4 regions of the Roseibium algicola genome follow, and region 4 is predicted to be linked to each of the others. Evidence: predicted binding sites of a transcription regulator. Region 4 holds the regulator's gene; each other region holds the start of a gene.

What was found. The regulator PhoB, encoded in region 4, activates phosphate uptake and scavenging genes when phosphate is short. The targets are predictions, from matches to a motif close to TGTCATNNANCTGTCAT.
Region 1: B0E33_RS13205 (DUF1045 domain-containing protein) is a predicted target of PhoB. The motif match lies at 4,330-4,346, and genes of this name have one in related genera.
Region 2: B0E33_RS16855 (alkaline phosphatase) is a predicted target of PhoB. The motif match lies at 3,244-3,260, and genes of this name have one in related genera.
Region 3: B0E33_RS05885 (BtaA family protein) is a predicted target of PhoB. The motif match lies at 2,032-2,048, and genes of this name have one in related genera.

Annotation. Positions count from the first base shown of each region.
Region 1 covers NZ_CP019630.1:2,826,711-2,834,196, reverse strand. The annotation lists gene phnH (phosphonate C-P lyase system protein PhnH) at 1-314, shown strand, start outside; gene B0E33_RS13230 (carbon-phosphorus lyase complex subunit) at 318-1,442, shown strand; gene fosX (FosX/FosE/FosI family fosfomycin resistance hydrolase) at 1,439-1,867, shown strand; gene B0E33_RS13220 (alpha-D-ribose 1-methylphosphonate 5-phosphate C-P-lyase PhnJ) at 1,864-2,793, shown strand; gene phnK (phosphonate C-P lyase system protein PhnK) at 2,790-3,578, shown strand; gene phnL (phosphonate C-P lyase system protein PhnL) at 3,587-4,291, shown strand; gene B0E33_RS13205 (DUF1045 domain-containing protein) at 4,438-5,187, shown strand; gene B0E33_RS13200 (alpha-D-ribose 1-methylphosphonate 5-triphosphate diphosphatase) at 5,184-6,329, shown strand; gene phnN (phosphonate metabolism protein/1,5-bisphosphokinase (PRPP-forming) PhnN) at 6,343-6,900, shown strand; gene B0E33_RS13190 (hypothetical protein) at 6,919-7,269, opposite strand.
Region 2 covers NZ_CP019630.1:3,636,282-3,643,767, reverse strand. The annotation lists gene B0E33_RS16875 (ABC transporter substrate-binding protein) at 1-908, opposite strand, end outside; gene B0E33_RS16870 (ABC transporter ATP-binding protein) at 976-2,064, opposite strand; gene B0E33_RS16865 (DeoR/GlpR family DNA-binding transcription regulator) at 2,061-2,867, opposite strand; gene B0E33_RS16855 (alkaline phosphatase) at 3,323-4,825, shown strand; gene B0E33_RS16850 (hypothetical protein) at 4,956-5,414, shown strand; gene B0E33_RS16845 (ABC transporter ATP-binding protein) at 5,424-6,104, shown strand; gene B0E33_RS16840 (ABC transporter permease family protein) at 6,097-7,419, shown strand; gene B0E33_RS16835 (copper chaperone PCu(A)C) at 7,445-7,486, shown strand, end outside.
Region 3 covers NZ_CP019630.1:1,252,495-1,259,980, reverse strand. The annotation lists gene B0E33_RS05895 (dihydroorotase) at 1-387, shown strand, start outside; gene B0E33_RS05890 (L,D-transpeptidase) at 636-1,859, shown strand; gene B0E33_RS05885 (BtaA family protein) at 2,103-3,365, shown strand; gene B0E33_RS05880 (class I SAM-dependent methyltransferase) at 3,398-4,054, shown strand; gene B0E33_RS05875 (caspase family protein) at 4,102-5,607, opposite strand; gene B0E33_RS05870 (OmpA family protein) at 5,615-6,697, opposite strand; gene B0E33_RS05865 (LysR family transcriptional regulator) at 6,860-7,486, opposite strand, start outside.
Region 4 covers NZ_CP019630.1:1,137,577-1,145,062, reverse strand. The annotation lists gene pstA (phosphate ABC transporter permease PstA) at 1-1,299, shown strand, start outside; gene pstB (phosphate ABC transporter ATP-binding protein PstB) at 1,347-2,108, shown strand; gene phoU (phosphate signaling complex protein PhoU) at 2,140-2,835, shown strand; gene phoB (phosphate regulon transcriptional regulator PhoB) at 2,916-3,617, shown strand; gene B0E33_RS05355 (GcrA family cell cycle regulator) at 3,944-4,480, opposite strand; gene B0E33_RS05350 (aspartate aminotransferase family protein) at 4,922-6,118, shown strand; gene argF (ornithine carbamoyltransferase) at 6,118-7,047, shown strand; gene B0E33_RS05340 (Hsp33 family molecular chaperone) at 7,058-7,486, shown strand, end outside.

The sequences.
Region 1 (7,486 bases), 1.7 Mb from region 4:
TTGCGCTGGTCAGTGCACCGGTGAGCATGATCCCGCTGGCGAGCTTCAACCAGGGATCCGCCGAATATCCGGACCGGTCGACAACGGTGATCCTGACCGGTCAGGACTTCGGGTCCCATCCGGCCGTCTCCTTTAGCGGTCCGGGCATCAAGGACACCGTTGCCTTTGGCACCGGTCCGGTGCCGCCGGTGTTCTGGGACCAGGTGATTGCCAACAACCGCCAGTTTCCACGGGGTATCGATCTGGTTTTTGCCGGTCAGGATGCGCTGTCTGCCCTGCCCCGTTCCACCCGCATCCTCAAAGCGGAGGTCTGAACCATGTATGTAGCCGTAAAGGGTGGTGAAAAGGCCATCCGCAACGCCCACAAGCTCATGGCCAAGCGCCGCCGGGGCGACACCTCCGTCCCCTCACTGACGCTGGAGCAGATCGCCCAGCAGCTGTCCCATGCTGTCGCCCGTGTCATGGGCGAAGGCTCGCTCTACGACGAGATGCTGGCCGCGCTTGCCATCAAGCAGGCGCGCGGAGACCTGATCGAAGCCGCGTTCCTGATGCGTGCCTACCGCACGACCCTGCCACGGTTCGGCTACAGCCAGCCGATTGACACCGCAAAGATGCTGGTGGAACGGCGCGTTTCAGCCACCTACAAGGACCTGCCGGGCGGCCAGGTGCTGGGCCCGACCTTCGACTACAGCCACCGCCTTCTGGATTTCGCGTTGGCCGCCGAAGAGGACGGTCTCGAAAAGCCTGTCGAAACAGCTGCCGCTGAAGAAGGCAGCATGCCGCGCGTCACCGACCTGCTTGGCGATGAAGGCCTGATGGAGCCGGACCCGGTAACCGACGAGGATGCGCCCGTCGGCGACCTGACCCGCGAGCCCCTGTCCTTCCCGGCCGACCGGGACCTGCGCCTGCAGAACCTTGCTCGTGGCGACGAAGGCTTCCTGCTGGCATTGGCCTATTCCACCCAGCGCGGCTACGGCCGCACACACCCTTTCGCCGGCGAAATCCGCTACGGCGAGGTCGAGGTGGAATTCTTCGCCGAGGAACTCGGCTTTGCCGTGACGCTCGGCGCCATCAAGGTAACCGAGTGCCAGATGGTCAACCAGTTCAAGGGTTCGGCCAAGACCGCCCCGACCTTCACCCGGGGTTACGGTCTCGTGTTCGGGCAGGTGGAGAGAAAGGCCATGTCCATGGCCATGGTCGACCGTTCCATGCGGTGGCAGGAACTTGGCGAGGAACAGTCCGCCCCGGCTCAGGATGTCGAATTCGTCCTGTCCCATTCAGACAACATCCAGGCGACCGGTTTCGTCGAACACTTGAAGCTGCCGCATTACGTCGATTTCCAGGCTGAACTCGATCTGGTGCGCCGGATGCGCGGCGAATGGTTCGAAAAACGCCGCCACGAAGAAGAAGAGGGCAGCACCACCCAGGAGGCGGCGGAATGAGCAGCGGACTTAGTCATATGACGTTCATCGTCAGTGATCTGGACAGGATGACGAATGTGCTGACGACAGTGCTCGGGGCCCGGGAAGTCTACTCCAGTGAAGAGGCCACCTTTTCCCTTTCTCCGGAGAAGTTCTTTCTGGTCGGTGACGTCTGGATCGCGATCATGCAGGGCGATGCCCTGAACGAGCGCACCTACAATCACGTGGCTTTTAAGATCGAAGAGGAAGACTTCGACACGAAGCTGGCAGACATCGAGCGCCTTGGCCTGGAAGTCAAACCACCGCGCGCCCGCGTCGAAGGTGAAGGCAGGTCCATCTACTTCTACGACAACGACAATCACCTGTTCGAGCTGCACACCGGAACGCTGGACATGCGCCTCGACCACTATCGCCGGATACTCAGGGAACGGAGTGCTGCGCAATGAACGACACGGCTCAGATTTTCGAACAGGGCGAATACAACTTCGCCTATCTGGATGAGCAGACCAAGCGCATGATCCGCCGGGCAATCCTGAAGGGCATCGCGATACCGGGTTACCAGGTGCCTTTCGCCTCGCGCGAAATGCCGATGCCCTATGGCTGGGGCACCGGCGGGGTGCAGGTCACGGCGGCAATTCTGGGCAAGGACGATTGCCTGAAGATGATCGACCAGGGCTCCGACGACACCACCAACGCGGTTTCCCTGCGCGGTTTCTTCGAAAAGACCGCCGGCGTGCGCACGACCTACGAGACGTCGGAGGCAAGCGTCATCCAGACCCGCCACCGGATTCCGGAAAAGGCCCTGCGCGAAGACCAGATCATCGTCTTCCAGGTGCCCATTCCCGAGCCCCTGCGTTTCCTGGAGCCACGCGAAACCGAGACCCGGAAGATGCATGCGCTCGAGGATTACGGCCTCATGCATGTGAAGCTTTACGAGGACATCGCCAAGAACGGCCATATCGCCACTACCTACGCCTATCCGGTGAAGGTCAACGACCGCTACGTGATGGATCCTTCGCCGACGCCGAAGTTCGACAACCCGAAGATCGAGCAGATGGCGGCGCTTCAGCTTTACGGTGCCGGGCGTGAGAAACGCATCTACGCCATTCCGCCCTACACCAAGGTGAAGAGCCTCGACTTTGAGGACTATCCTTTCGAGGTGCAGAAATTCGACAAGCCCTGCGGCCTGTGCGGCGCGGAGAATGTCTATCTCGACGAGGTGATCCTGGATGACAAGGGCGGGCGCATGTTCGTCTGCTCCGACAGCGACTATTGCGAGGAACGGCGCGCGGACGGCCACCTCGGCCCGATGGCGGCCGATCCGGCGGCACACCAGTTCGGCGCCACCCAGGCAGAGGAGGCCGCCCGATGAACGCCTTTCCCTCCGCGGACCCGCTGCTGCAGGTTCATAACGTCACACGCTACTATGGCGACCGCATCGGCTGCGCCGATGTCTCCTTCGATCTCTGGCCCGGCGAAGTGCTGGCCATCGTCGGCGAAAGCGGCTCCGGCAAGACCACATTGCTCAACTGCCTGTCGACACGGCTCGCGCCGACGGCGGGAGCGATCGAATACCGCATGCGTGACGGCACCATGCGCAACCTCTATCAGCTGACCGAGGCCGAGCGCCGCCTGCTGATGCGCACCGACTGGGGGTTCGTGCACCAGAATGCTGCGGACGGCCTGCGCATGAACGTTTCCGCAGGCGCCAACGTCGGCGAAAGGCTGATGGCGGTTGGCGAGCGCCACTATGGCAACATCCGCTCCACCGCCGACGACTGGTTGGGCCGGGTGGAAATCGACAGCGACCGGATCGACGACGATCCGCGCTCCTTCTCCGGCGGCATGCGCCAGCGCCTGCAGATCGCCCGCAACCTCGTCACGAGACCAAGGCTGGTCTTCATGGACGAGCCAACAGGCGGTCTGGACGTTTCCGTGCAGGCACGTCTTCTCGACCTCTTGCGCCGACTGGTGGCCGATCTCGGACTTTCCGTGGTCATCGTCACCCACGACCTTGCGGTCGCCCGGCTGCTGTCGCACCGGATCATGGTGATGCGCCACGGCAACGTCATCGAAAGCGGCCTGACGGACCAGGTGCTCGACGATCCGCGCGAGCCCTATACCCAGCTGCTTGTTTCTTCCATTCTCCAGGTATGAGGACCGAAATGCCCGTACGCCTCTATCTCAACAACGTCGGCAAGTCCTTCACCATGCACCTGCAGGGCGGAACCGTCATTCCTGTGGTCGAGAAAGTCGAATTCTCGGTGAATTCCGGCGAATGTGTCGTCCTTGGCGGCCCTTCCGGTGCCGGCAAGAGTTCGATCCTCAAGATGATCTACGGCAACTACCGCTGTGACGAGGGTCAGATCCTTGTGACCGTCGGCGATGAAATCGTCAACATTGCCGGCGCCGAGCCGCGCAAGGTCCTGCGCCTGCGTGAAGACACGATCGGCTATGTCAGCCAGTTCCTGCGCACCATCCCGCGTGTTTCGGCCGAAGACGTCGTCGCCGAGCCGCTTATCGCCCAGGGCACCAGCGAGGAGGAGGGCGTCGACAAGGCCCGCTCCCTGCTGTCGCGGCTGAATGTGCCCGAACGCCTGTGGACCCTGCCGCCCGCCACGTTCTCCGGCGGCGAGCAGCAGCGCGTGAACATCGCCAGGGGGGTCATTGCCCATTATCCGATCCTGCTGCTGGATGAGCCAACCGCCTCTCTCGACGCTGCCAACCGGGCCGTGGTCGTCCGTCTGGTGGAAGAAAAGAAAACCCAGGGCGTTGCCATGGTGGGCATTCTGCACGACCAGGACGTCCGGGAACAGATCGCCGACCGCATCATCGACGTGACCGGTTTCAGCGCGGAGGCAGCCGCCTGAGCCACGAGATGAGGAAAGGCTTGCAGACGGGCGGAAACTGTCACAGAAAAGTCACCGCCCGCCTTTAGGTCACTCCCTCAGAAAGTTGAAGGATGTGGCCCTGCCACATCCCGGCCAAACCACATTTCAAAATCGCGATTTTCTTCATGCGCTACGCCCTCTATTTCGCCGCCGATGCCGACGACCGCCTGATGCAGCTCGGAAATTCCTGGCTCGGGCGCGATCCCTTTTCCGGCACGGCCCTTCCGCAACCGGAGCTGCCCGGCATGACATCGGCACGTTTCCAGGAGGTGACGACCGACCCCCGGCGCTATGGATTTCACGGGACTTTGAAAGCCCCGTTTTCGCTTGCAGCCGATCAGACCGAGGCAGCGCTACTGGACGCCTGCGCAGCCTTTGCGGCGGAAATCGCCCCTTACGAGATAGAAGCGCTCGGCGTGAACAGGCTTGGCCGCTTTCTGGCGCTGACCCCTGAGGCAGAAGAGCCGGCCCTGCGCGCCTTCGCCGGCCTGTGCGTGCGTCGCTTCGAGCCGTTCCGCGCACCACTGTCCGAGGCGGATCTTGAGCGCCGCCGCAAGAGCGGACTGTCGGAAAGGCATGACACCTATCTCGTCAGGTGGGGCTATCCCTATATCTTCGATGAATTCCGCTTCCACCTGACCCTTTCCAACAAACTGGAAGACGACAGCGACATGGAGCGGATGGCAAATGCCGCCCAGGACCACTTTGCGGATGTCATCGGCAAGAAGCGGCTGTGCCGCCACGTTGCGCTCTACACCGAAGCCGAACGCGGCGCGCCTTTCCAGGTCCATACCGTCTTTCAGCTGACCGGCAGCGTCGCTCCCGCCGACGCGCTCAGCCAGGCCGAGCGTCTTTCCCAAGAGGAATCTGCATGAGCAAGCATCCCAAAGTCTTCAAGAATGCCAGTCTGGTTCTCGCAGGCGAAGTGTTCGACGGTTCCCTGACGGTCGATGATGCCGGTCTGATTTCCGGCATCGGGTCACCGACCGAGGTCGACGGGCATGATTGCGAAGGCGACTACCTGCTGCCAGGCCTGGTCGAACTGCACACCGACCACCTGGAAACCCACTATGCGCCGCGTCCCAAGGTGCGCTGGAGCCCGGTTTCCGCCGTGCAGGCCCACGACGCCCAGATCGCGTGTTCCGGCATCACCACCGTGTTCGACGCGCTGCGCGTCGGCATGGATGAAGACGCGGACCTTGGCTATTCGGATATGCGCGCGCTTGCGGATGCCATTGAAACCGGCCAGCGGGAAAACCGCCTGCGCGCAGACCATTTCATCCACCTGCGCTGCGAAGTGTCTGCACCCGACGTGCTCAGCGCCTTCAAGGTGTTCGAGGACGACGACAGCATCCGCCTGATCTCGCTGATGGACCACACCCCCGGCCAGCGCCAGTTCGTGTCGATGGATGCCTACAAGATCTATTATCAGGGCAAGAAGGGCTTCACCGACGCCCAGATGGACGATTTCATCCGCAAGCGCCAGGCGCGCGCCAGCAGTCTTGCTCCTGAAAACCGCAAGCATCTCTCGGCCATCGCCCAATCGCGCGGCATCGCCATCGCCAGCCACGACGACGCCACCACCGCCCATGTGGACGAAGCGATTTCACTGCAGACGAAAATCGCCGAGTTTCCGACCACGCTGGAAGCCGCCAAGGCATCTCACGAAGCCGGTATGGCTGTTCTGATGGGGGCGCCGAACGTCGTGCGCGGCGGATCCCATTCCGGCAATATCTCGGCGAAGGCGCTTGCCGAAGCGGGCGTTCTGGATGTGCTCTCCTCTGACTATGTGCCGATTTCGCTGCTGCAGGCTGCGTTCCAGCTGGCAGCAGAGGTCGAGGCGATTGCCCTGCCACAGGCAGTCGCCATGGTCACGGCGACGCCCGCGAAGGCCATTGGCCTGCAAGACCGGGGCACCCTGGAACCCGGCCTCAGGGCCGATCTCATCCAGGTGAAAATGGTTGGTGACATCCCGATCGTGCGCGGCGTCTGGCGCGAGGGCAAACGGGTTGCCTGAGGCTGCATCAGACATGACAGAAAAACTCGGCCCCGGCCGCATGGTGCTCGTGGTCGGCCCGAGCGGAGCCGGCAAGGACACATTGATGGCCGCGCTCAAGGCCCGTCTGGCGGGCCGGACGGACGTCAGCTTCGCCCGGAGAGCGATCACCCGGCAGGCTGATGTCGAGGCTGAGGATCACGACACGCTTTCGCGCGCCGAATTCGATCAGCTGAAAGCTGCCGGAAAGATTGCCCTGTGCTGGGAGGCCCACGGGCTCGGCTACGTCATCCCGCAAAGCTACGACCGGGCAATCGAAGCGGGCGCAACCGTGATTGCCAATGGCTCGCGCAAGGTATTGAAGCACGCAGAGGACAAGTACCGAAACGCCAGCGTTCTGCTGATCACCGCGCCGGTCGAAGTCCTTGCCGAACGCCTCGCCGCACGTGGCCGCGAAAGCAGACAGGAAATAGAGGAACGGCTGCGCCGTGCCGACCTTGAACCGGAAAACGTCGCCAATCTGATCCGCATCGAAAACACCGGCACGGTGGAGGATGCGGTCGACAGGATGGTCGCCGCACTCGGCCTTTGACCTCAACCGTACCCGTCTCTAATCCGCAAACGCGCTCTGAACGGCCTGACTGAAAATCAGGGCCCTGGCATCCAGTGCGTCCTGATGATCACCGTCGAACGCGTGAACCATGGTGCGGAACTGTTTTGCTTCTTCGCCCAGTTCGGGCTCCCCGACCGCCCGGCGGAGATGGATCAGGGCGTGTTCGTGCCTGACCACAAGGTCTGCCAGATGGAGGGCGGAACCGATCATGTAGGCCCGATACTGCAGGCGTTTGACATGATCGAGCCTGTGAACATCCGGTTCCTGCAAAAGCTGCCAGAATCCGATGACATTCCTGCAAGCGGTGCGCATCAGGCGACCGCATTTCTCTTCGTCTGACCGGGACATGCTTGCCTCGCAAGATTCGCCTCGACCACTCAAGCGTAGCGCTACACCCGGAAACTGCAATGAACCAGAAGAGTCATGATGCGTCATTACACGCCCAGATTCATTGATTTCGAAATTATTGTTTTTGGACAAAGCCTTGTGCGGTGGACTGCGGCCGGAAAACCTTCATTTTGAGGCCAGAAAATACAACCACAGGGTAGAACTTTGGTTCACATCC
Region 2 (7,486 bases), 2.5 Mb from region 4:
GGTGCGCCGCGCTGTGCCTTTTCCGGCAGCATGGCAACGCCGAACTTGAACGGGGCATTGTCACGAACGTTGGTGAGGTTGCCGGTGGAGGTCCACATCATGGCCGTCTGGCCTTCGAAAAAGGCTTTCGGCGTTGCGCCCCACTCGATGATGCCCGGAGCCATCACTTCGTGCTTGGTGCTGAGATCGACAAGATACTGCAGCGCCTCGACTACCTTGGGATCATCGAAGTTGGTCTTGTTGCCGTCGGCATTGGCCAGGATCGCGCCGTTTTCGATGGCAAGGCCTTGGAACAGCCAGTACGGGAAACCGGAAGACGGAATACGCACGCCCCACTGGGTGACATTGCCGCTGTCGTCTTTCTTCGTCAGCTTCTTGCCGAATTCGACCATTTCGTCCCAGGTTGCCGGAGCGACCTCCGGGTCAAGCCCGGCCGCTTCGAAGGCTTCCTTGTTCCAGTAGAGCACCGGCGTGGAGCGCTGGAACGGAATGCCGTAGGTCTTGCCGCCGGTCTGGCTGTTTTCCATGAATGCCGGATAAAAACCTTCGACCCATTTCTTGTCTTCGTCGCTGGTCAGATAGTCGTCGAAGGGCTGGATCAGGTCTTCATCGATCAGGGTGAACATGTCGGCAGACAGGATCACCGAAAGCTGGGGCGGGTTGCCGCCGCGCGAAGCGGTGATCGCCTTGGCGACAGTGTCCTGGTAGGAGCCGGCATAAACGGCGTCGATTGTAACGTCCGGGTTCTGCGCAACATAGGCGTCGGTCAGTTCCTGGATGGTGTCAGCAGCCTTGCCGCCAACGGCGACCGGAAAATAGAATTGCAAATCAACAGCCTGAGCGGAGGCCCAGGTGCTGAAGGAAAGCGCCGTTGCCGCAACGGCTTTCAGGAAAGTGGACTTCAACATCAGTTTACTTCCTAAGGTTCGAAAATCCGCAGGTCTGCGGTCGGTCTACGCGGGCGTGCGCAGCAGGTCAGGAGCGCAACAAGGCTCCGAACTCGGAAATGAGATCGTCCCGGCGGCGGCCGGTATCGGCGTCGAAAACATGAAGATCGTCCGGCGAAAAGCCGAGCTGCACGGATTGGCCGGGCGTGAAGGCCCGGCTGGCCGGAAGGCGCACCTGAAAACCGGTGCCGGCAACTTCGCAATCGGCCAGCACATCCGCCCCCAGATACTCGACGGCACGAACAGACGCGTTGACCGGGCCGCCGTCTTCCAGATGCATTGCCTCCGGGCGCAGGCCGAGCTTGAAGTCCGGCGCTGTGCACAGCTTCCTGAAGGCATTGGCCGGAAAGAGGTTCATTGGCGGCGTACCGATGAAACGGGCGGCAAAGGGCGTCGCCGGTTTTTCATAAAGATCCCGCGGGCTCGCCACCTGCTCCAACCTGCCACCATTCAAAAGCACCACCTGATCGGCCATGGTGATGGCCTCGACCTGATCATGCGTGACATAGACCATCGTGAAGCCGAGCTGCTGCTGCAGCGCGCGGATCTCCACCCGCATTTCATGGCGCAGCTTGGCGTCGAGATTGGACAGCGGCTCGTCCATCAGGCAGATCGGCTTTTCGCCGATGATTGCCCGCCCAAGCGCGACACGCTGCTGCTGACCGCCCGAAAGCTGACCCGGCTTGCGTTCCAGCAACTGGCCAAGGCCCAGCAGATCGGCAACCCGTGCAAGACGCCGGTCCCGCTCGGTCCTGCCAACCCGGCGGACCTTCAGGCCGAAGATGATGTTCTCACCGACATTGAGATGCGGAAACAGCGCATAGGACTGGAACACCATGGCAAGGTCACGCTTGGCCGACGGACGGCCGGTGACATCCTCTCCGCCGATCAGGATGCGTCCGCTGCTGACATTCTCGAGGCCCGCAATCATGCGCAATGTCGTTGACTTGCCACAGCCGGACGGCCCCAGAAGTGCCGTGAAGGAGCCTGCCGGAATATCGATCGACAGGCCATCGACGGCCACCGTCTCACCCCAGGTACGCGACACCGTTGCAAGGACGATCGGCTTGCCGGCGCCAGAGGGTTTTGCACCCGGGATATGCGGATCTGATGTCACGCCTCATCCCCGTCGTCGGCCACGAACACTTCCGTTTTCGTGCCTTCCAGCGATGCCAGGAAAACATCCGGCACCGGGCAATCGGTGAAGATCGCATCGACATCGCTGAGTTGACCGCCGCGCACATGGGCGTTCCGGCCGAACTTGCTGTGATCGAGGACCAGATAGGACCGGCGGCAATTGGCGAGTATCGACTGGCGGGCCGCCACTTCGTCCTCGTGGAAATCCAGCAGCGTGCCGTCTTCATCGACACCGGCAACACCAAAAATGCCGATATCGACCTTGTAGTTGGAGAAGAACGCCTGCGCTGCGGACCCCAGCACGTCGCGGTCGCCATGACGCAACCGCCCGCCGGTGATGGTCACCTGAAACGACGGATTGACCGAAGCCGTGAAGGCCACGTTCAGATTGTTCGTGAAAACCGCCAGTTTCTCGTGCCCAACCAGGGCCTGCATCACGATCTCCGGGGTGGTGCCGATGGAAAACGCGATCGACTGGTTGTTGCCGACATGGCCGGCCACCAGTTTCGCAATCAGCTGCTTTTCCGGAAGATTGAGGATCTGCCGGGTGGAATAATGGATGTTGGACGCCGGCGCAGGAGGCTCGACGCCGCCGTGGGTCCGGCGCAGGATCCCCAGTTCGCAAAGACCGTTGACGTCCCTGCGAATTGTCTGCGTGGTCACCTCGAACCGGTCCGCCAGTTCCTCGACGGACGCAAACCCTGCCTTTTGTACCAGATCCGCGATTTCGGCCTGACGCTTTGAAATGTCTATTTGCCCAAGCATGTTCTTCTGATCCGCCATCGTCCCCTCTCCTCCTGCAAATGCAGAAGGCCAGTTGCTCCAAAGGCATCATGTTGACTCGAAAAAGCCTGACTTCGAAGCCCGTTAAAACATTTTCATATGAACCTTATTCGACGCTCATATGAAAATGATGTGACAATAGGGGATAGCGGGCAGCCCAGGAACACAGGACGCGACAGCGTCCTCAGATTTCAGGACTCCATTTTTCTATCTGTAATTGCCCGGGCTTTTCACGAGGCCGCCAGGCCGATGACCCGGCCGGGGCCAACCCTGCGGTTCGATGACAAGACGCTACCGAAGAACAGACATGACGGCGCAGAAGTAGAAGAGTTGAAGTCAATCGTGGAAGTTATGTAATAAAATAACAAATCTGTTTCGTCATCCAACTGTCAATCAGATGTCATGCAGCGTTTTTAAGTAGCTCCCGGGATGCACCCTCACCTCCGGGAGATATCATGAAAACGATCGTTTGCACTTCGCTGGCGCTGGCCCTGACCGGCTCTGTCGCCTTTGCTCAGGACGCCCTGCCGCAAGCCTCCAGCCAGTGGTACAAGGATGGCGAAGCCGCCATTCAGGCCATTTTGGACCGTCAGCCGAACACCAACCGCGCCAAGAACGTGATCCTGCTGATCGCAGACGGCAACGGTGTCGGCACCAACTACGCCACTCGCCTTTTCGACGGTCAGCAGAAAGGCATGCTGGGCGAGGAAAACGTTCTCCCGTACGAAACTCCGGAGTTCTACAGCGCCCTGGTCAAGACCTACAACATCAACGCCCAGACGCCGGACTCCGCTCCGACCGCCGGTTCGATGAACACAGGCGTGAAGCAGCGCTTCAACCTGATCAACCTCGGCGAAGAAGCCATCCATGACGATTGCTCCACCGTCGAAGGCAACCAGCTTGCCCTGTTCTCCGAAATGATGACCGAAGCCGGCAAGTCTGTCGGCGTGGTTTCCACCGCCCGCCTGACCCACGCAACTCCGGCTGCCGTCTACGCCAAGACCGCGAACCGCAACTGGGAAGACGCCGTGCCGGAAGGCTGCACCGCGCAGAAGGACATCGCGACCCAGCTGATCGACGCCATGGAAGCCGGCACCGTTGATTTGGCAATGGGCGGCGGTGGCCGTTACTTCCTGCCGAAGGACAAGGAAATGGGTGGGCTGAAGGGCCGCCGCGAAGACAATGTCGACCTGGTTGAGCGTGCAACCGGACTGGGTGCACAGTTCGCATCCGACACCGCCGGTTTCCAGTCGCTGAAGCTTGACGGCTCCAGCCCAGTCCTGGCCCTGTTCAACAACAGCCACATGGAATATGAGGCCGACCGCGCCGACAATGACGAGCCGTCCCTGGCCGACATGACCAAGGCAGCCATCGAATATCTGTCCAAGAACGAAGGCGGCTACTACCTGGAAATTGAAGCCGGCCGCGTCGACCACGCCAACCATGACGGCAATGCGGCCCGCGCCATGCGCGACGGTGTCGCCTTTGCAGAAGCCGTTGCCATTGCTGACGAGCTGACCAACGATGAAGACACGCTCATCATCGTCACCGCCGACCACGAACATGCCATCGCCTTCAACGGCTATTGCGGCCGCGGCTCGGCCATCCTCGGCCTTTGCTATGACGTTGCTCAGGTGGGCATCAAGCATTCCGACAAGGTTCTGACCGCGGATGACGGCAAGCCGTACACCGTGATCGGCTATCTGAACGGCACCGGTTCGGTTCTGAAGAAGGGCGAAGGCGAAAACGACTACACCGGCTCGCGCCCGGACCTGGACCAGGAAACCGCCACCGATCTGGACTACGTCCAGCAGGCGCTGATCCCCAAGTCCTCCGAAACCCATTCGGGTGAAGATGTTGCGGTCTACGCAAAGGGCCCGTGGGCACATTTGGTCGATGGCACCATCGAGCAGAACGTGATCTTCCACGTCATGAACCACGCTGTGAACGCCCAATAAGCTTTCAGCCAGCGTCCAACACGCGCTCAGCGGGATCCCTAGTCGAATACCGGCCAGGGATCCTGAAGGCCTGCCGCCCGGCAGGCCTTTGCCTGTTTGTCATATTAGCCGGATAAGTTAGGAGCATGAATTGGCCAGAACCAGGGATGTCATGAACCGCAGACAGCTTATCGCCGGGCTCGGCCTCGCTCCGTTTGCCGGGAATCTGCTGCCGGACACCGCCTGTGCGGCAGATGCCCCCCTCAAGTTGCGCACGCTTTACAACAAGGACCGGAGCTTTTCCGACCTCGCCCATTCACTGGAAGGCTCCAGGGTATCGGTCGGTGGCTACATGGCCCCACCCCTGAAGGCCGACAGCCAGTTCTTCGTGCTCACCAAGATTCCGATGGCAGTTTGCCCGTTCTGTGAAACCGAGGCGGAATGGCCGCGGGACATTCTCGCCATCTACACCAAGCGCATAGTCGACGTGGTCGCCTTCAACAGCAAGATCGTGACACGGGGCGTTCTGGAACTGGGAACCTTCAAGGATCCAGAGACCGGGTTCGTCAGCCGGGCAAGACTTGTCGATGCTGTCTATGAACGCAGCTGACAGCTTCTCATGAATCTTGCTCTTAAAGTCGACGATCTCCGCGTCGGGACACCCGGTGGCCGGGTGCTGCTCTCCTGCGATCACTTTGATGCAACACCAGGTGCGACCATCGGCCTGCGTGGTCCGTCAGGTGCCGGGAAATCGACCTTTCTCTACGCGCTCGCCGGACTGCATCCGGCCATGACAGGTCATATCCGCTGGGGTGCAACCGACCTGGTGCAGCTGAACGACGCCGCCCGCGCCGCGTTCCGCCGCAGCCATGTCGGGCTGATCTTCCAGGACTTCCTGCTGTTTGAAGAACTGAGCGCCCTTGGCAACGCCTCCCTTGCAACGGCGTTCAACCCGGCAGCGAAGCGCCGGTCGATCACCGACACCGCACGGGATTTTCTCAAGAGCCTCAAGGTGCCGGCAGAGGCGCGGACCGTAGACAGTTTTTCCGGCGGCGAACGCCAACGCACTGCGATCGCCCGCGCGCTGGCCCACGATCCCGAGATCATTCTCGCGGACGAACCGACGGCAAGCCTCGACCGCAAGACCGCCGATGCCCTGATCGAAGACCTGATCAGCCTGACCCGCGCGCGGAACAAGACGCTGATCGCCGTCAGCCACGACCAGCATCTGCTGGACCGGATGGATAGGATCGTCGAAGTGACGGACGGCCAGCTGCAGACGGAGGCCGCCGGTGCCTGACTTTTTCGCAGACCGCTGGCAGGACCTTTCGCCGCTTGCCCAGGACACACTGTGGCTCGTGCTGCTTCTGCTCCCAGCCGTGATAACCGGCCTGAGCGTGATCTGGGGCTTCCGGCCTCAGGCGCTGGTCGGAGCACTGCTTTGGCGCTTCCGCTGGACCAATCTGACCTTCGTTTTCCTGATCGCCATTTCCATCGGTATCGGCGTTGGCCTGATAGCCCAGGAACGCGGCCTCAGAAAGGGAACGGCACGGGCAGCGGAAAAGTTCGATCTGATCGTCGCAGCCCCTGGCAGCGAAATCACCATGATGTTTGCCGCCGTCTATCTGCAACCAAGCGACGTGCTGCTTCTGGGAGGCGAGATCTACAACGAGATTGCCACCCATGACGACGTCGACCTTGCCGCCCCGATTGCCTTCGGCGACAGCTATCTGTCGTCACCCGTTGTCGGCACCACGCCGCAGTTCGTCACCCATCTGGCAGGGAACCTTGCCGAAGGCAGGCTCTTTGCCGGCAGCGGGGAAGCGGTTGCCGGCTCGCGGGTCGACCTGAAGCTTGGCGAGACATTCGAACCCGCGCACGGCATTGGTGACAGCGCGGAAGAAGATGCCCACGCCGGCCACGCGCTCACCATCGTCGGCAGGATGCCGCCCACCGGCAGCCCGTGGGACAAGGCCATTCTCGTTCCGGTGGAAAGCGTCTGGGAAGTGCACGGTTTGACCAATGGCCATGGCCCGGATAGACAGACACAGATCGGCCCGCCGTTTGACGCGGATTATTTCCCGGGAACACCGGCGATACTCGTTCATGCCAATGAGCTCTGGGCGAATTACGCCCTGCGGTCCGAGTTTACCCGCGACGACACCATGGCGTTCTTCCCAGGCGCGGTGCTTGCGCAACTTCACGCGCTCATGGGGGACTTCCGTCAGATCATGTCGGTGATGGCCGTGCTGACCCAGGTGCTGGTGACCGCGGGTGTCCTGACGGGGCTGATAGCCCTTGCCCGGCTGTTCGCCAGGCGTCTGGCACTCCTGCGGGCTCTCGGGGCACCGGGACGCTTCGTCTTTGCCGTGGTCTGGTCCTATGCCGCCACCCTGATTGTCCTGGGCTCGGCCGTCGGGCTCAGCGTCGGCTGGATCGCGGTCGATGTCCTCTCCTCAATCGTCACCGCCCGAACGGACATTCTGGTGACGGCAACGCTCGACTGGCCGGAGTTTCACCTCATCACCGGTTTCGTCAGTCTGACGGTGCTGCTCGCGCTTCTTCCTGCCTTCATGGCAATGTCACGTAATATCATTACTGATTTGCGCGCCTGACCTGAAGCCTGAAGGATTGCCCCAAATGCGCGCCCTTGCCGTCCTGTTGCCGCTGCTGCTCTGCCTG
Region 3 (7,486 bases), 110 kb from region 4:
CCCTATCCGGCGTCCCCGTCGGGAATGACCGGTGTGCAGACGCTGGTTCCGATCATGCTGGATCATGTCAACGCAGGCCGCCTCAGCCTCGCGCGTTTTGTCGACATGACCAGTGCAGGCCCGGCCCGTCTTTTCCAGACGGCGCTCAAGGGCCGGATCGCAGTCGGCTACGATGCCGACTTCACCGTGGTCGACATGAAGCGCAAGGAAACGATCCGCAACGAGTGGATTGCCTCCAAGTGCGGCTGGACACCTTATGACGGCAAGGACGTCACCGGCTGGCCGGTTGGGACTGTTGTCCGCGGGCAGCGCGTCATGTGGGACGGCGAGCTGACGACACCTTCGCGTGGCGAACCTGTCCGTTTCCTGGACGGACTGAAAGCCTGAGAAAAGCCACTCCTGCGGGAACCGTTGGCGTGAATGGGCCGTTTTCCCATTCAGGCCCCGTTCACGTTGTGGCTGCTAGCTGTACAAAATGTGATGTGAATAACAGCCGCGAGCTGGGTAATGTGCGACTTTGCGGCTGAAAGGTCGAAGGAAACCAATAAGTAACCGTGTTTCCTAACCCGATCTACACAGATGTTGGTTACAGTTTTAATCGAGCTTTATGGGTATTTGCGTTGGGGAGCTCAGGGATGTTGTCATTGGAAATGAATAGCCGGAGCAGGCACAAGCGCTCGCTGCTCAACTTGACCGGTGCCGCAGTTATTTCGTTCGCCGCCATGTCGGCCGCATTCGCGCGTGACGCCGCTCCGGAAACGGATGTGGCAAGCGAACCGCCATTGCACATGCTGGTGTCGCTGGACGAGCAGAAGATCAAGGTCTATCGCGGCCTTGATCTGATCGAAGTGTCGTCGATTTCCTCCGGGAAGCGCGGCCACAGCACACCGACCGGTGTGTTTTCCATTCTGGAAAAGAGGCGCAAGCACTTTTCCAACCTCTACGACAACGCGCCAATGCCATTCATGCAGCGTCTGACATGGTCGGGTATTGCCCTGCATGTGGGAAGGTTGCCCGGCTATCCGGCTTCGCACGGTTGCATTCGTCTTCCGAAGGCCTTCGCACAATCGCTTTACAGCATGACCGAGCGCGGCATGCATGTTGTCGTGACACGGGGCGAGGCGAATCCGCTTGGTGTGCATCACGCTGTATTGCCGCAGCCCTATGTGCCTGAAACCGAGGTCGCAAGCCTGACGGACGAGACCATTGCAGCCGATCCAGCTCTGCGTGGTGCCATTCAGGAAGCGCCTCTGCAGGCTAATCTGCCGGCCGTACAGCCGGAAAATCCTTATTTCGATCAGCCTCTTCGGATGATCATCACGCCACAGAAAGCACCAAGCCGTATTCAGGTGCTGCAACAGCTGCTCAACCAGATGGGCTTCAATGCCGGTCCGGAAGACGGTGTCATGGGCCGCAAGACCCGTGCAGCGATCAGCCTGTACCAGGAAGGTGCCGAACTGCCGGTAACCGGTCAGCTGACCAATGCGCTTGAGTTCCGCATCCATGCCGATGCCGGATACGAAGAGCCGAAGAATGCAACGCTGCGGATCCGTCGCAAGTTCCGCGATGTCTATTCCGCCCCTGTCTCGATCAAGGATATCGACCAGGAAATCGGAACGCACGTTTTCACTGCCATGGATTTCAAGCCAGGAGACTCGTCGGTCGAGTGGATGGCGGTATCTGCCGAAGGTGAACGCGGTGGCGCGTCGATGGACGTTCTCGACCGGATCGAGATGTCCAAGAAGGTCGCGCTTGAAGTTTCCAGGATGCTGACCCCGGGTTCGTCCCTGACGGTCACGGACCGAAACTTCACCCGCAACACGGGTCTTGGCACCGACTTCGTGGTTATCACGCGCTAGGTTCGGATCTCCCAACGGTCTGGACGGAAACACAGCCCCCGCTTCGGCGGGGGCTTTTTTGTTTCGTTTCCGCCGGGGAGGAAGGCTTCCCATCGATGAAGACGCTCCTGACTGCCGAGGCAGGTCTTCACTGGCGGTTTATTATCCGGATAACGGCTCGATTCTCCGCAAACGTCACCAAACTGTCGCGTCCGTCACGTATCGGAAGGCAGTTTATTGGCGCAGGTGACTCGGGAGAAAGACATGGCGCAGAGCACGCTCACCGCATCGAAGAAACGTCTCAAGAATGCGGTTCACCGTTCCGAAGCCACCTCCAAGGACGGTTTTCTCGAGCGCCTGTTCACATTCGCCTTCAAGGGCCTTGTCTATCCGCAGATCTGGGAAGATCCGGATGTGGACATGAGGGCTCTTCGCCTGACGCCGGACTCCCGAATGATCACCATCGCGTCGGGCGGCTGCAACGTCATGTCCTACCTGACGGCAAATCCGGCCGAGATCACTGCGGTGGACCTCAACCGTGCACATGTGGCGCTGGGCCGGCTGAAACTGGCGGCAGCCAAGCATCTGCCGAATTACGAGATCTTCTACAGGTTCTTCGGCGAAGCAGACGAAAAGGCCAATGTTGCCGCCTATCAGCGGTTCCTGAAAGACAAGCTCGATCCTGAAACGGTCGCCTACTGGGAAGGCCGTGACATGGCCAATTGGGGCCGCAAGAGGATCACGCTGTTCTCGCGCGACCTCTATCATCACGGTCTGCTGGGCTATTGCATCGGCGCGGGACACCTGGTCGCAAGGCTCTATGGCATCGACCCGAAGCACATGGTCAAGACCAGGTCGCTGGAAGAACAGCGCACTTTCTTCGATACCGCACTGGCACCGCTGTTCGACAAGCGTCTGGTGCGCTGGGCTACGTCCAAGAAGATGTCGCTCTACGGCCTCGGCATTCCGCCGGCACAGTATGACGCCCTGGTATCGGCCAGTGCCGAACGCGACATGTCCGCGGTTCTGCGTCAGCGGCTTGAGAAACTCGCTTGCGACTTCTCCATGCAGGACAACTATTTCGCCTGGCAGGCCTTCGGCCGTGGCTATGCTCCAAGCAGTCAGGACAGCACCGGTCCGGCCGGGCCTTTGCCGCCATACCTAAAGCGCGAGCATTTCGAGGAAATCCGTCAGCGTGCGGGCCGGGTCCGTGTGCTCAATCGCAATTTTACCGAACACCTTCAGTCGGTTCAGGACAATACGCTTGACGCCTATGTGCTGCTAGATGCCCAGGACTGGATGACAGACCATCAGCTCAATGCACTCTGGACCGAGATAACGCGGACCGCGCTTCCAGGTGCCCGGGTCATCTTCCGCACCGCTGCCGAACCGACCCTTCTGCCGGGCCGCGTATCCGACCAGATCCTGAACCGCTGGACCTACGAGGAAGAGGAAAGCCTGGAGCTTGGCCGTCAGGACCGCTCCTCCATTTATGGTGGCTTCCATCTTTATGTGTTCAACGGCTAAGCTGGCCGTCCTGCGTACGGAAACATAGCGTCATGACCCAAGCCGTCGAAACAGCCCGGCTGATGGATGCCGTCTATCGCCATCAGCGCCATTTTTACGACCTGACCCGCAAGTTCTACCTGCTCGGGCGCGACAAGCTGATCCGAGAGCTTCAGCCGCCGCGAGACGGCGTCGTGCTGGAACTCGGCTGCGGCACCGGCCGGAACCTGATTGCGGCTGCAAAAGCCTATCCGGACGTTCGTTTCTACGGTCTCGACATTTCCAGGAACATGCTGGAAACCGCCCAGAAGAACATCGACAAGGCAGGCCTGACAGACCGTATCACGCTTGTGGAAGGCGATGCCGCAAACCCGGCGGCGACGGAAGGCTTTGGTGTTCCGGCTTTCGACCGCGTCTTTTATTCCTATACGCTGTCCATGATCCCGATCTGGCGCGAAGCATTGGCGGCAGGTGCCGCGCGGCTGGCGCCGGACGGGCGGATCCACGTGGTCGATTTCGGTCAGCTGGAACGCTTGCCTGGCTGGTTCAAGCGCGTCCTGTTTGCCTGGCTCAAATCCTTCCACGTATCTCCACGAGCTGACCTGGAAGGCGAGTTGAAAGCCCTGGCTGCCAGCATCGGCGCAGTTGCCTCTTTCCATCGCCTTTACGCCGGCTACTCCGACTATGCGGTGATCTCGAAATCGCAGTAACCGACGCACGGAAAACACGTCGGATCGCTACAGAACCGGCGTCGAAGTTACGGACACCCCTGTTCGGCCCAAAGCCGCAACGCATTCTTGAAAGTGCCGCCGTAGGGGTGCTGTTTCTCGATGGTTCTGGACTTGTCTGCGACATAGGTCTTGGCCTGGTCGCACAGGTTCGCTTGCTCCCATTGATGACAGGCGGCACAAGTCTTGTCCTTCCAGACCGCTTCCGGCAGGCCCTCGATCGGCGGGAATTTCGGCGATCCGGTGATCAGCTCCGAAATGCTTCGGGTGGCGATATCCGGCTCTCCCATGGCAAGGGGAGCGTTGAATGCTATGACGGCTGACGGTTCCCCCGGATCGGCGGCAGGTGAGCCTTGCTCGGCGATGGCCGGCGCGTCTTCCTTTTGCGGCTGATTGGCGACCGGATCCGTGCTCTGCTCCTTGTTGACGATCGTTTGCAGCTCCAGGCGAGCGAGTTCGGCAAAGGCTCCGTTCGGATATGCGTCCAGATAGGTTTGATAGGCGCTTGCGGTTCCCTCTCGGCGCGCTGTTTCGATCATGTCACGCTCGCTTGTCTGGGGCGTGGCTGGTTCGGATTCCTGTTGTGGGGCAGGAGTCGCCTGCGCGGTGGGCTGCGTTTCCTTTTCCATCAGGGCCGTCAGGAGTTCCCTGGCTTCTGCGGAGTATCGGCTGTCCGGGTGCGCGCGCAGGAACAGGAGGACCTGCAAGGGGTCCTTGCTGAGTTTCACCGTGTCCCAGATCTGGCGCAGCTCGACTTCCTCGGCAGAGGGAGCCTTGGCGGGGACAAACTGAAAATCAACGGTGAGGGAGGATGTATCCCACGGGGTCTGCTGGTTGCCGGTCTCCTTCAGAACATCGACCCGCACCGCCTTGAAAAGGGTTTCGACGGGCATGCCGGGTGTCGGCATGTGCCGGGCCAGCGCTTCGGTGAAGGGGCTGTTGCCGCCGATACCATCGAGCGCGATGTCGCCCGGTGCGGTGGAATAGGAGAGGAAGGTGCCTCTGGGAGCCTTCATTTCTGCCAGACCGTTGTCGCTGAGGTCCGGGATGGAAACGAACGGATTGTTTCGGCAGGCATCCAGAATGACGATGTTGGTCCGGTTCCGTGCCGAGAACATCTGCCGCAGAACGGCCTGTGCAGGGACACCGACCAGGCTGAGGTCGGCAGCGTCCTGAAGTTCGATATCGACCGGAAGGAGAAAGTTTGCACCGAACGATTGCACGCCGTGGCCGGCATAATAGAACAGCCCTGTTGCATCCTCGCCCGCGGCCCGCAACTTGCTGCCGAATTGCGAAATCGCCGTGATCATCTCGTTCTGGCTGGAGTCGGTGACGAGGGTTACCTCGAAGCCGACCTTGCGCAGCGCGTCGGCCATCAGGTTTGCGTCGTTTACCGGATTGTCCAGCGGCGTCACGGTCGTGTAAGCGCCATTGCCGACAACCAGAGCCAGCCGCGGTTCCGCGTGAGCCCTCTCAGACAGCGCGCCAATGGTCACTGTCAGTGCCAGGAGGATTGCGATTGCAAAGCGGTGCATGTTGGACCTATTCGACAACGACAAACTCTATCCGCCGGTTGCGTTGCTTTCCTTCCGCGGAGGTGTTCGGAGCTACGGGACGGCTTTCGCCATACCCAACACTCCTGATCCTGCTGTCGGGAACGTTCTTGGAGACTAGATACTGCTTGACCGCGCCCGCCCGGCGTTCGGACAGAGCCAGGTTTGATGTATCGCTGCCATCACTGTCGGTATGTCCTCCGACTTCAATGGTCAGCTCCGGGCATCTCATGATGATGTCAACGAGGCTGTTCAGGAGTGGCTGGCTTCGCGGATCAAGCTGCGAACTGCCGCTTGGAAAGTAAATGTTGTCCGTGCGGGACAGGATCTCGAACCGGCCGGTGCAAGCCTCGTTGTCCAGGTTGCCTTCCGGTTCAAGCGCGGTGCTTGCAGCTGGCTGAGAAGCGGCCGCCTGCTGGGTCTGGTCGTCGGCATCGTCCTCGTCCGTTTCGCCCGATTTGCGGGCGAAGACGAAATCGAAGGAGACCGTTGCCGATGGCACGATGACGACGCCGGCGGCTTCCTCGAGCTTCTTGATACCGCCACCGAGGGCGAAGTCGGAAGCTGCGACAGACACCGGCGCGGTGCTCGAAACGGCAACCAGGTCTTCGCTCAGATAGGTCACCGTAACATTGGCCTCGAACGGTTTTGAGACGCCGTGAAGGTCGAGATTGAAGGCAAGCGGGATCGTCTTGCGTTTGACGGTCGGAAGGTCAGCCAGGGCTGACGCATCAATTTTCGTCGAGATGACGGCTTCAGGGAACTCGAACGTTTCGAAGAAGAGAAACCGCATGCGCACGTTTCTGAGGTCGATTTTCGTATCGATCGAGTCAAGAAAGATGCGGACGCTGGCGTTGCCGGTATCGTCAATGCCGCCTTCAAATTCCGCGAAAGAACTGGATTCCACAATGGTCAGGTTCTTGACCGACTGGAACCGCAGGGAAGATGCATCCCGTTGCAGGGTCCAGCCGCCTTCAAAGAATTCTTCCGATGCATTGGCAGGCGACTGAATAAGGACCACTGTCACCAGCGCAAGGAAGAGCATTTTCCAGGCGAACCGCACACCATTCATCTTCCTACCCCTTCAACCCGGACAGCGTTGATCGCCAATTTTCGTAGCGTCCTGAAAGTTTTACAACGTCAGCGGGGGAATGCAACGGGCCGCTGCCGGGTTTCCCGTATTGGTCGCTCGGGTTGGTAAAGAAGCCGGCAGGCCAATGCTCCGCGATATGTGTCAGCGATAGGTCCGCTCCTCTATCGGCGTCAGCCTTATCTTTTCCAGCAGCATGTCCAGAAGAGCCTGTTCGGCGCGGTTCAGTTTCGCCTTGGGGTTCCAGACCACATGAACGTCGATCTCCGGCAGCGCGTCATAGGGTGGGAGTTGCCACAAAAGACCCTCTCGAATATCCCGTTTGGCAACGTGGACAGGCAAGGGGCCGATGCCCAGTCCGGCAATGATCATGCGCCGGACTTCTTCCAGGTTGGCCGATGTGCCGACAATCCGGTCTTCAAGATCCGCTTCCGCCCGCATCAGCGTTACCGGACGAAGGGCGTCTTCCAGCCGGTCGGTCACGAAGCTGACAGCGGACTGACCGGCAAGATCGGCCTTTGTCAGGTTGGTCTTGCCGTAAAGCGGGTGAGGCGGACCGCAGAAGAGGCCGAAAAACTCCCGGAAAAGGCGCAGGTACTCAAGCTTTGGATTGCGTTCGCGCACCAGGCAGACGGCGAGCGAAGCCCGGCGGGACGTGACGGCTTCCAGTGCGTCCTTGCTGGCCGAAACGTTGATGGTGAGTGTTGCGGCCGGGTGCCGTTCGTGAAACTCGCGCAGGGTGTCGTCATAGAGCGGCGAAACCACGTGACT
Region 4 (7,486 bases):
CACAAGACCACGTCGATCCTCGAACTCGATCCGCTGACCAGAAAGCGCAACGCCGCTGAAGCGCGCTTCAAGCTCTACGGCATCATTGCCATCGGCATCGGCCTGTTCTTCCTCGTCGCGCTGTTGTGGGCAATCCTTTCCAACGGCCTTGGCGCCTTCAGCCAGACCTTCCTGAAGGTGGATGTCCCGCTCAATCAGGAGCAGATTGCCGAAGCGGAAAAGTCGGTGGTCAAGACCTCCAAGTACCGGGCCATTATCGACGACGCCTTTGCCAAGGAACTTGCCGGCCTCAATATCACCACCGACATGTCGGCAAAGGACCTGCAGAAGCTGTTCTCCTCAGGGGCTGCCGCGACGGTTCGTGACTATGCACTTGCCAACCCGGACAAGATCGGCACGACGGTAACCTTCGAGCTGATCGCCTCATCCCGTGTCGACGGCTACCTGAAGGGCCGCGTCAAGCGCGAGGATCTTGCCGAAGACAAGAACCTGGACGCCGCACACCTGGATCTGGCTGACCAGATGCAGTCCGCCGGCATTCTGGAGAAGCGCTTCAACTGGGCCTTCATCACCGGAACCGATGCTTCCGACAGCCGTCCGGAGCAGGCCGGCATCGGGGCGTCCATGATCGGGTCGCTGTTCATGATGCTGGTGGTGCTGTTCCTGTCGCTGCCGATCGGCGTGGCCGCTTCCATCTACCTGGAAGAGTTCGCTCCGCAGAACAAGTTCACCGATCTGATCGAGGTGAATATCTCCAACCTGGCCGCCGTTCCCTCCATCGTGTTCGGTATTCTCGGTCTGGCGGTCTTCATCCAGTTCATGCATCTGCCGCAATCCGCACCGCTGGTCGGTGGCCTGGTGCTGACGCTGATGACACTTCCGACGATCATCATCTCCACCCGCGCCTCCTTGAAGGCCGTTCCGCCGAGCATCCGCGATGCGGCCCTTGGTATTGGCGCCTCCAAGATGCAGTCGATCTTCCACCATGTCCTGCCGCTGGCAATGCCTGGCATTCTGACCGGCACGATCATCGGTCTGGCACAGGCGCTTGGGGAAACCGCTCCGCTGCTGCTGATCGGGATGGTCGGTTTCATCGCCTCCAATTTCCCGGACGGTGTGGCTGCCGGTTTCTTCTCTCCGAACTCGGCCATGCCGGCCCAGATCTACGAGTGGGCGAAACGCGCCGACCCGGCTTTCTATGAACGCGCTTGGGGCGGGATCATCGTGCTGCTGGTCTTCCTCATGACCATGAACATTATCGCTATCATCCTGCGCCGCAGGTTTGAACGCCGCTGGTAAGGATTGCTCCGATGAACGAGATGCCGAATTTTGAACAGGCGAAAACCATGACCGACAGCAAAATTTCCGCGAACAAGGTGCAGGTCTATTATGGCGATACCCACGCCATCAAGGACGTGGACATCGAGATCCAGCCGCGGTCCGTGACTGCCTTCATCGGTCCCTCCGGATGTGGCAAGTCGACGTTCCTGCGGACGATCAACCGCATGAACGACACCATCGACATCTGCCGTGTGGAAGGGTCGATCAAGATCGACGGTGAGGACATCTACGATCCCAAGGTCGATCCCGTACAGCTGCGTGCCAAGGTCGGCATGGTTTTCCAGAAGCCGAACCCGTTTCCCAAGTCGATCTACGACAACATTGCGTATGGTCCGCGGATCCATGGTCTGGCCCGCAACAAGTCCGAGCTTGATGAAATCGTAGCCTCCAGCCTGCAGAAGGCCGGGCTTTGGGAAGAAGTCAAGAACCGTCTGGACGAGCCGGGCACCGGCATGTCGGGCGGTCAGCAGCAGCGTCTGTGCATTGCCCGTGCGATTGCCGTCAGCCCGGAAGTGATCCTGATGGACGAACCGTGCTCGGCGCTTGACCCCATCGCGACCGCGAAGGTGGAAGAGCTGATCGACGAACTGCGGGAAAACTTCACCATCGTGATCGTGACCCACTCGATGCAGCAGGCTGCCCGTGTGTCTCAGCGAACCGCGTTCTTCCACCTGGGTGTTCTGGTGGAGGAAGGTCTGACGGAGGACATCTTTACCAATCCGAAGGACAAGCGTACGCAGGACTATATTACGGGCCGCTTCGGCTAAGCATTTTTTAGGTTTCTGAAGGGGACACAGGATGTCTGAACATACAGTCTCGGCTTACGATGACGAACTGACGGCCATGGCCGGCAAGGTTGCCGAAATGGGTGGTATTGCCGAAAAGGCTTTCGCCGATGCGGTGTCCGCGCTGGTGTCGCAGGATCTGGAGCTTGCCAAGGCGACGATCAAGGGCGATGTCCGTCTGGACAGCCTTTACAACGAACTTGAAGTGAAGCTGATCGAGCTGATCGTCCGCCGCCAGCCGATGGGGCAGGACCTGCGTGAAATCACCGCCGCAACGCGCATTGCCAATGACCTGGAGCGTGTTGGCGATCTTGCCAAGAACGTTGCCAAGCGCGTCATCGCCATCGACAGCGACTTGCAGTCCAAGAAGCTCGCGATCGGTGTGGAGCACATGACGGAACTTGCTCTTTCGCAGCTCAAGCAGGTGCTGGATGCCTACGCCCGCAAGGATGCGGAAGCCGCCCGCCGGGTTCAGGAAGCCGACGCCGAGGTCGACGCGATCTACACGTCGATCTTTCGCGAACTCCTGACCTACATGATGGAAGACCCGCGGGTCATTACCCAGTGCGTCCATCTCTTGTTCTGCGCAAAGAACATCGAGCGCATCGGCGATCACGCCACGAACATCGCCGAGAACGTCTACTACATGGTCACTGGCGAGCGTTTGCCGGAAGACCGGGCAAAGGTCGACGAAACAGGCGCGGTCTGACCCGCCGGTAATCGTCGGATTTGCAGAAGATCTTAACGGCCGGCGCTTCGGCGCCGGTTGCGGTAATTGGAGCGAGATGTATGCCGAAGGTGCTCATCGTTGAAGACGAAGAACCGCTCAGCCTTCTATTGAGATACAATTTGGAAGCGGAAGGGTACTCGGTCGAGTCCTGTGTCCGGGGTGACGAGGCGGAAATCCGCCTGCGGGAAAGCCTGCCGGATCTGTTGCTGCTCGACTGGATGCTGCCGGGCCTGTCCGGAATTGAACTGTGCCGCCGCCTGCGGGCGCGCGAAGACACCGAGCGCCTGCCGGTCATCATGCTGACGGCACGCGGTGAGGAAGCAGAGCGCATCCGCGGCCTGTCGACCGGTGCCGACGACTACGTGGTCAAGCCCTTCTCGGTACCGGAATTGATGGCCCGCGTGCGCGCCATCCTGCGCCGGGCAAGTCCGGAAGTGGTGTCCAGCATGTTGCGATCCGGCGATATCGAACTGGATCGCGAAACGCACCGCGTTCGCCGCAACACCAAGGAAATACACCTGGGGCCGACGGAATTCCGCCTGCTGGAATTCCTGATGACATCGCCTGGCCGTGTCTTCTCCCGCGAACAACTGCTGGATGGGGTCTGGGGTCACGATGTCTACGTGGACGAACGCACTGTCGATGTTCACGTCGGTCGCTTGCGCAAGGCTCTGAACAAGGGCAAGGCGAAGGATCCTATCCGTACCGTCCGTGGTGCCGGATACGCCTTCAATGACCAGTTCACCTCTGCCACTGCCTGAGCGCAACTTGCAGAATGGAATTAAGGAGCCCGCTTTCAAGCGGGCTTTTTGTTTCTCAGCGGTTATGTGCCTTTCGCGGAACAAGGTTCTCTTCTGCGACCACCCCATCAGATGTGTCGGTGTCGGGGCTGATCCTGCGGTCCCTGTCGTGGCGGAGCGGTCAAACAAGGTTTGATTTGATGGAACGGAAACGACATGGATCGGTGCCAAGAACAAGCCGTGGGAGGTCACTGGTCGGGGTCGGGCATCTGGTCAATGGAAGGCCCAAACAAAAAAAAGCCCGCCAGATGGCGGGCTTTCTCATGAATTGGTTAGGTGCGAGGCTATCAGCCTGCCTGAGCCATCGTCTTGCGATCGCGGCGGCGGTCGGCGACCGGCTGATACGCGATCTTGCAGTGATGAGCGCAGTAGGGGACGCCGGCATCGGACTGGCGGCCGCAGAAGTAAAAGTCGTCGGTCGCCGGGTCGCCAATCGGCCATTTGCAGGTCCGCTCGGTCAGCGTCAGGATGGTAGCCCGCTGCGAGATCGGAACGAGCTCTGCAATCGGCTCTACGCGCGGCTTGGGGGCCACCACTGGTGCAGGCGAGATGTCTGCTTTAAGGGCCGTCGCGCCGATCGACTGCGGATGTGACGTCGTCGGTTTCTTCGGCGCTGCACCCGTTGCAGGAGCTGCGGTGCGCGGCCGGCGCGGCTTGGCGCTTGAAGAGGTGGACTTGGCGCGGCCGGACAGGCCAAGGCGGTGCACCTTGCCGATCACGGCGTTACGGGTAACACCACCCAGTTCGCCTGCGATCTGGCTTGCGCTCAAGCCGTCGCCCCAAAGCTTTTTGAGAAGCTCAACTCGTTCGTTTGTCCAACTCATTGCCGCACCCTTTAGTTTGACCGTCCTGCGGCCATTAACCCCGTGTTAAGCATGCGCAAGCACGCTTAATGCTGGCAGATCTAGTGCCTCTTGGTGATTTGCCTCACGAGATCTCGTGTCTGATTGCTGAGAGGTTACAATAACGTTAATTTGTCAGGCAACCACTCGACCCAAACCAGTTGGGGATGAAACGACTTTTCCCCAATTATGGCGAGGTCATTGAGAATTTTATGAAATCCGCCCTCCGCGGCACATGAAATGTCTTGTGCGCCATTTCCATTGACAGTGCATGGTACCGGCAGTGTATAAGAAAGCCGCTGCGTGCCGCCTCATCGGGGCGGCACGTTGCGTTTTGGCCCTTCGGCATCTTTTCAAGGTGACGGCCCGGCGTCGGGGCGACGCAGGGGACAGCAGGGGCGTTTAAAGGAGACAAACGAGGTTATGTCCGCGACTGCACTATTCGGAAATTACGCAAGATCGAACCTGTCTTTCGATCATGGGGAAGGCGTCTGGCTGGTTACCACCGATGGCCGACGATTCCTCGATTGCGGTTCCGGCATCGCGGTCAACGCACTCGGTCATGCCCATCCGCATCTGGTCAAGGCATTGCAGGATCAGGCAGCCAAGCTGTGGCATACCTCTAACCTGCACCAGATCCCGGATGGCGAACGGCTGGCGCAGCGCCTGTGCGCGGAAACCTTTGCCGACAAGGTGCTGTTCGTGAATTCCGGCGCGGAAGCGATGGAAGCTGCCATCAAATGCGCGCGCCGTTATCATTATGACAACGGCAACCCCGAGCGGTTCCACATCGTGACCTTCGAAGGCGCCTTCCATGGCCGGACCATCGCGACCATCGCGGCTGGCGGCCAGGCGAAATATCTTGAAGGCTTTGGCCCGAAGGCTCCGGGTTTCGACCAGGTGCCGGCAGGAGACCTGGATGCGCTGAAAGATGCCATCGGACCGCAAACGGCCGCGATCGCGATCGAGCCCGTGCAGGGCGAAGGCGGTATCCGCGAAATTCCGGCCGATTTCCTGCGTGCGCTGCGCAAGATCTGTGATGACAACGGCATTCTGCTGATTTTCGACGAGATCCAGACCGGTGTCGGACGGACCGGCAAGCTGTTCGCTCACCAGTGGACGGGCGTGGAACCGGACCTGATGGCAATCGCCAAGGGTATTGGCGGCGGGTTCCCGATGGGCGCATGTCTTGCAACGGCAGAAACGGCAGCGGCGCTGTCCCCCGGGACCCACGGCACCACCTTTGGCGGCAATCCGCTGGCCATGGCAGTCGGCAATGCCGTTCTGGACGTCGTTCTGGAAGACGGGTTCCTGGAAGGTGTCCGTCAGAAGGGGCTCAGCTTCAAGCAGAAGCTGGCCGGACTGGTGGACGGCCATCCGGACGTTCTGGCCGAAGTACGCGGCAACGGCCTGATGCTCGGTCTGAAATGCGTGGTGCCGGTAGCAGATTATGTGCTTGCAGCCCGTGAAGCCGGTCTGCTGGCAGTTCCTGCCGGCGATAACGTGGTGCGCATCATGCCGCCGCTGACCATGAGCGAAGAGGAAATTTCCATTGCTGTCGAGCGCCTGGAACAGGCTGCTGTCGCCATGGAAGCGAAATTGGCGGAAGGAGCGGCCTGATGACCGCAAACGGAACCTACCGGAACTTTCTGGATCTGACGGACTTCGAAGGCGACGAACTGCGCGCCATCCTGGACACCAGCCGGAAGATCAAGTCGAGCCGTAACGGCGTGCATCGCGGCCAGGGTCCTCTGGCCGGCAAGGTGCTGGCCATGATCTTCGAACAACCGTCGACCCGTACGCGCATTTCCTTCGATGTCGGCATGCGCGAGCTCGGCGGCGAGACCTTGATGCTGACCGGTGCGGAAATGCAGCTCGGCCGCGGAGAGACAATCGCCGATACGGCGCAGGTTCTGTCGCGCTTCGTCGACGCGATCATGATCCGCATCCTCGATCACAACGACCTGCGTGAACTTGCCGAAAATGCGACAGTGCCGGTGATCAACGGCCTGACCAAGCTCTCGCATCCCTGTCAGATCATGGCGGATCTGTTGACCTTTGAAGAGCATCGCGGTTCGATCAAGGGCAAGAGCGTTGCCTGGACCGGTGACAGCAACAACGTGCTGGCCTCCTGGATTCATGCCGCGCCGCGCTTCGATTTCGAATTGCGCATCGCGACGCCGGGCGAACTGGCGCCGCCGATGGACCTGATTGAAACTGCTCGTGCCAAGGGTGGTTCCATTCAGGTCACGACGGACCCATATGAGGCAGTCAAGGGGACCGACTGTGTCGTGACCGACTGCTGGGTGTCCATGGGTGATGACGATGCGGAATCGCGTCACAACCTCCTCAGCGCCTATCAGGTCAACAAACGCCTGATGGCTGAGGCAAACCAGGACGCCCTGTTCATGCATTGCCTGCCGGCCCACCGGGGTGAGGAAGTCACCTCGGACGTCATGGACGGTCCCAACTCCGTTGTGTTTGACGAAGCCGAAAACCGGCTCCATGCCCAAAAGGGCATTCTGGCCTGGTGCTTCGGCGCAGCATAAGGCAAGCCAAGTGGCACTTAATCTTGATGAACTGGGCATTACGCCTGCAGGGCTGGACGCTGTCCGGCCCTTTGCCGTGGAAGGGCTCGATGTGCGCGGCCGTGCGGTCGCGCTTGGTCCTGTCCTGGAAAAAATTCTGGACCGGCATGCCTATCCGGAACCGGTTTCGCGCCTGCTGGCGGAAGCGATCGTTCTGACCAGCCTCTTGGGCACGTCGCTGAAATTCGACGGTCGCTTCACGCTGCAGACGCAGACGAAGGGGCCGGTGTCCATGCTGGTCGTCGACTTCAAGTCACCCGACGCAATCCGCGCCTGCGCAACCTTCGATGCTGCTGAAGTCGCAGCGCTGATGGCTGACGGCAAGGCGACGCAGGAGGCCCTTCTCGGGCACGGACATCTGGCGATGACCATCGACCAGGGAATGCACATGCAGCGCTAC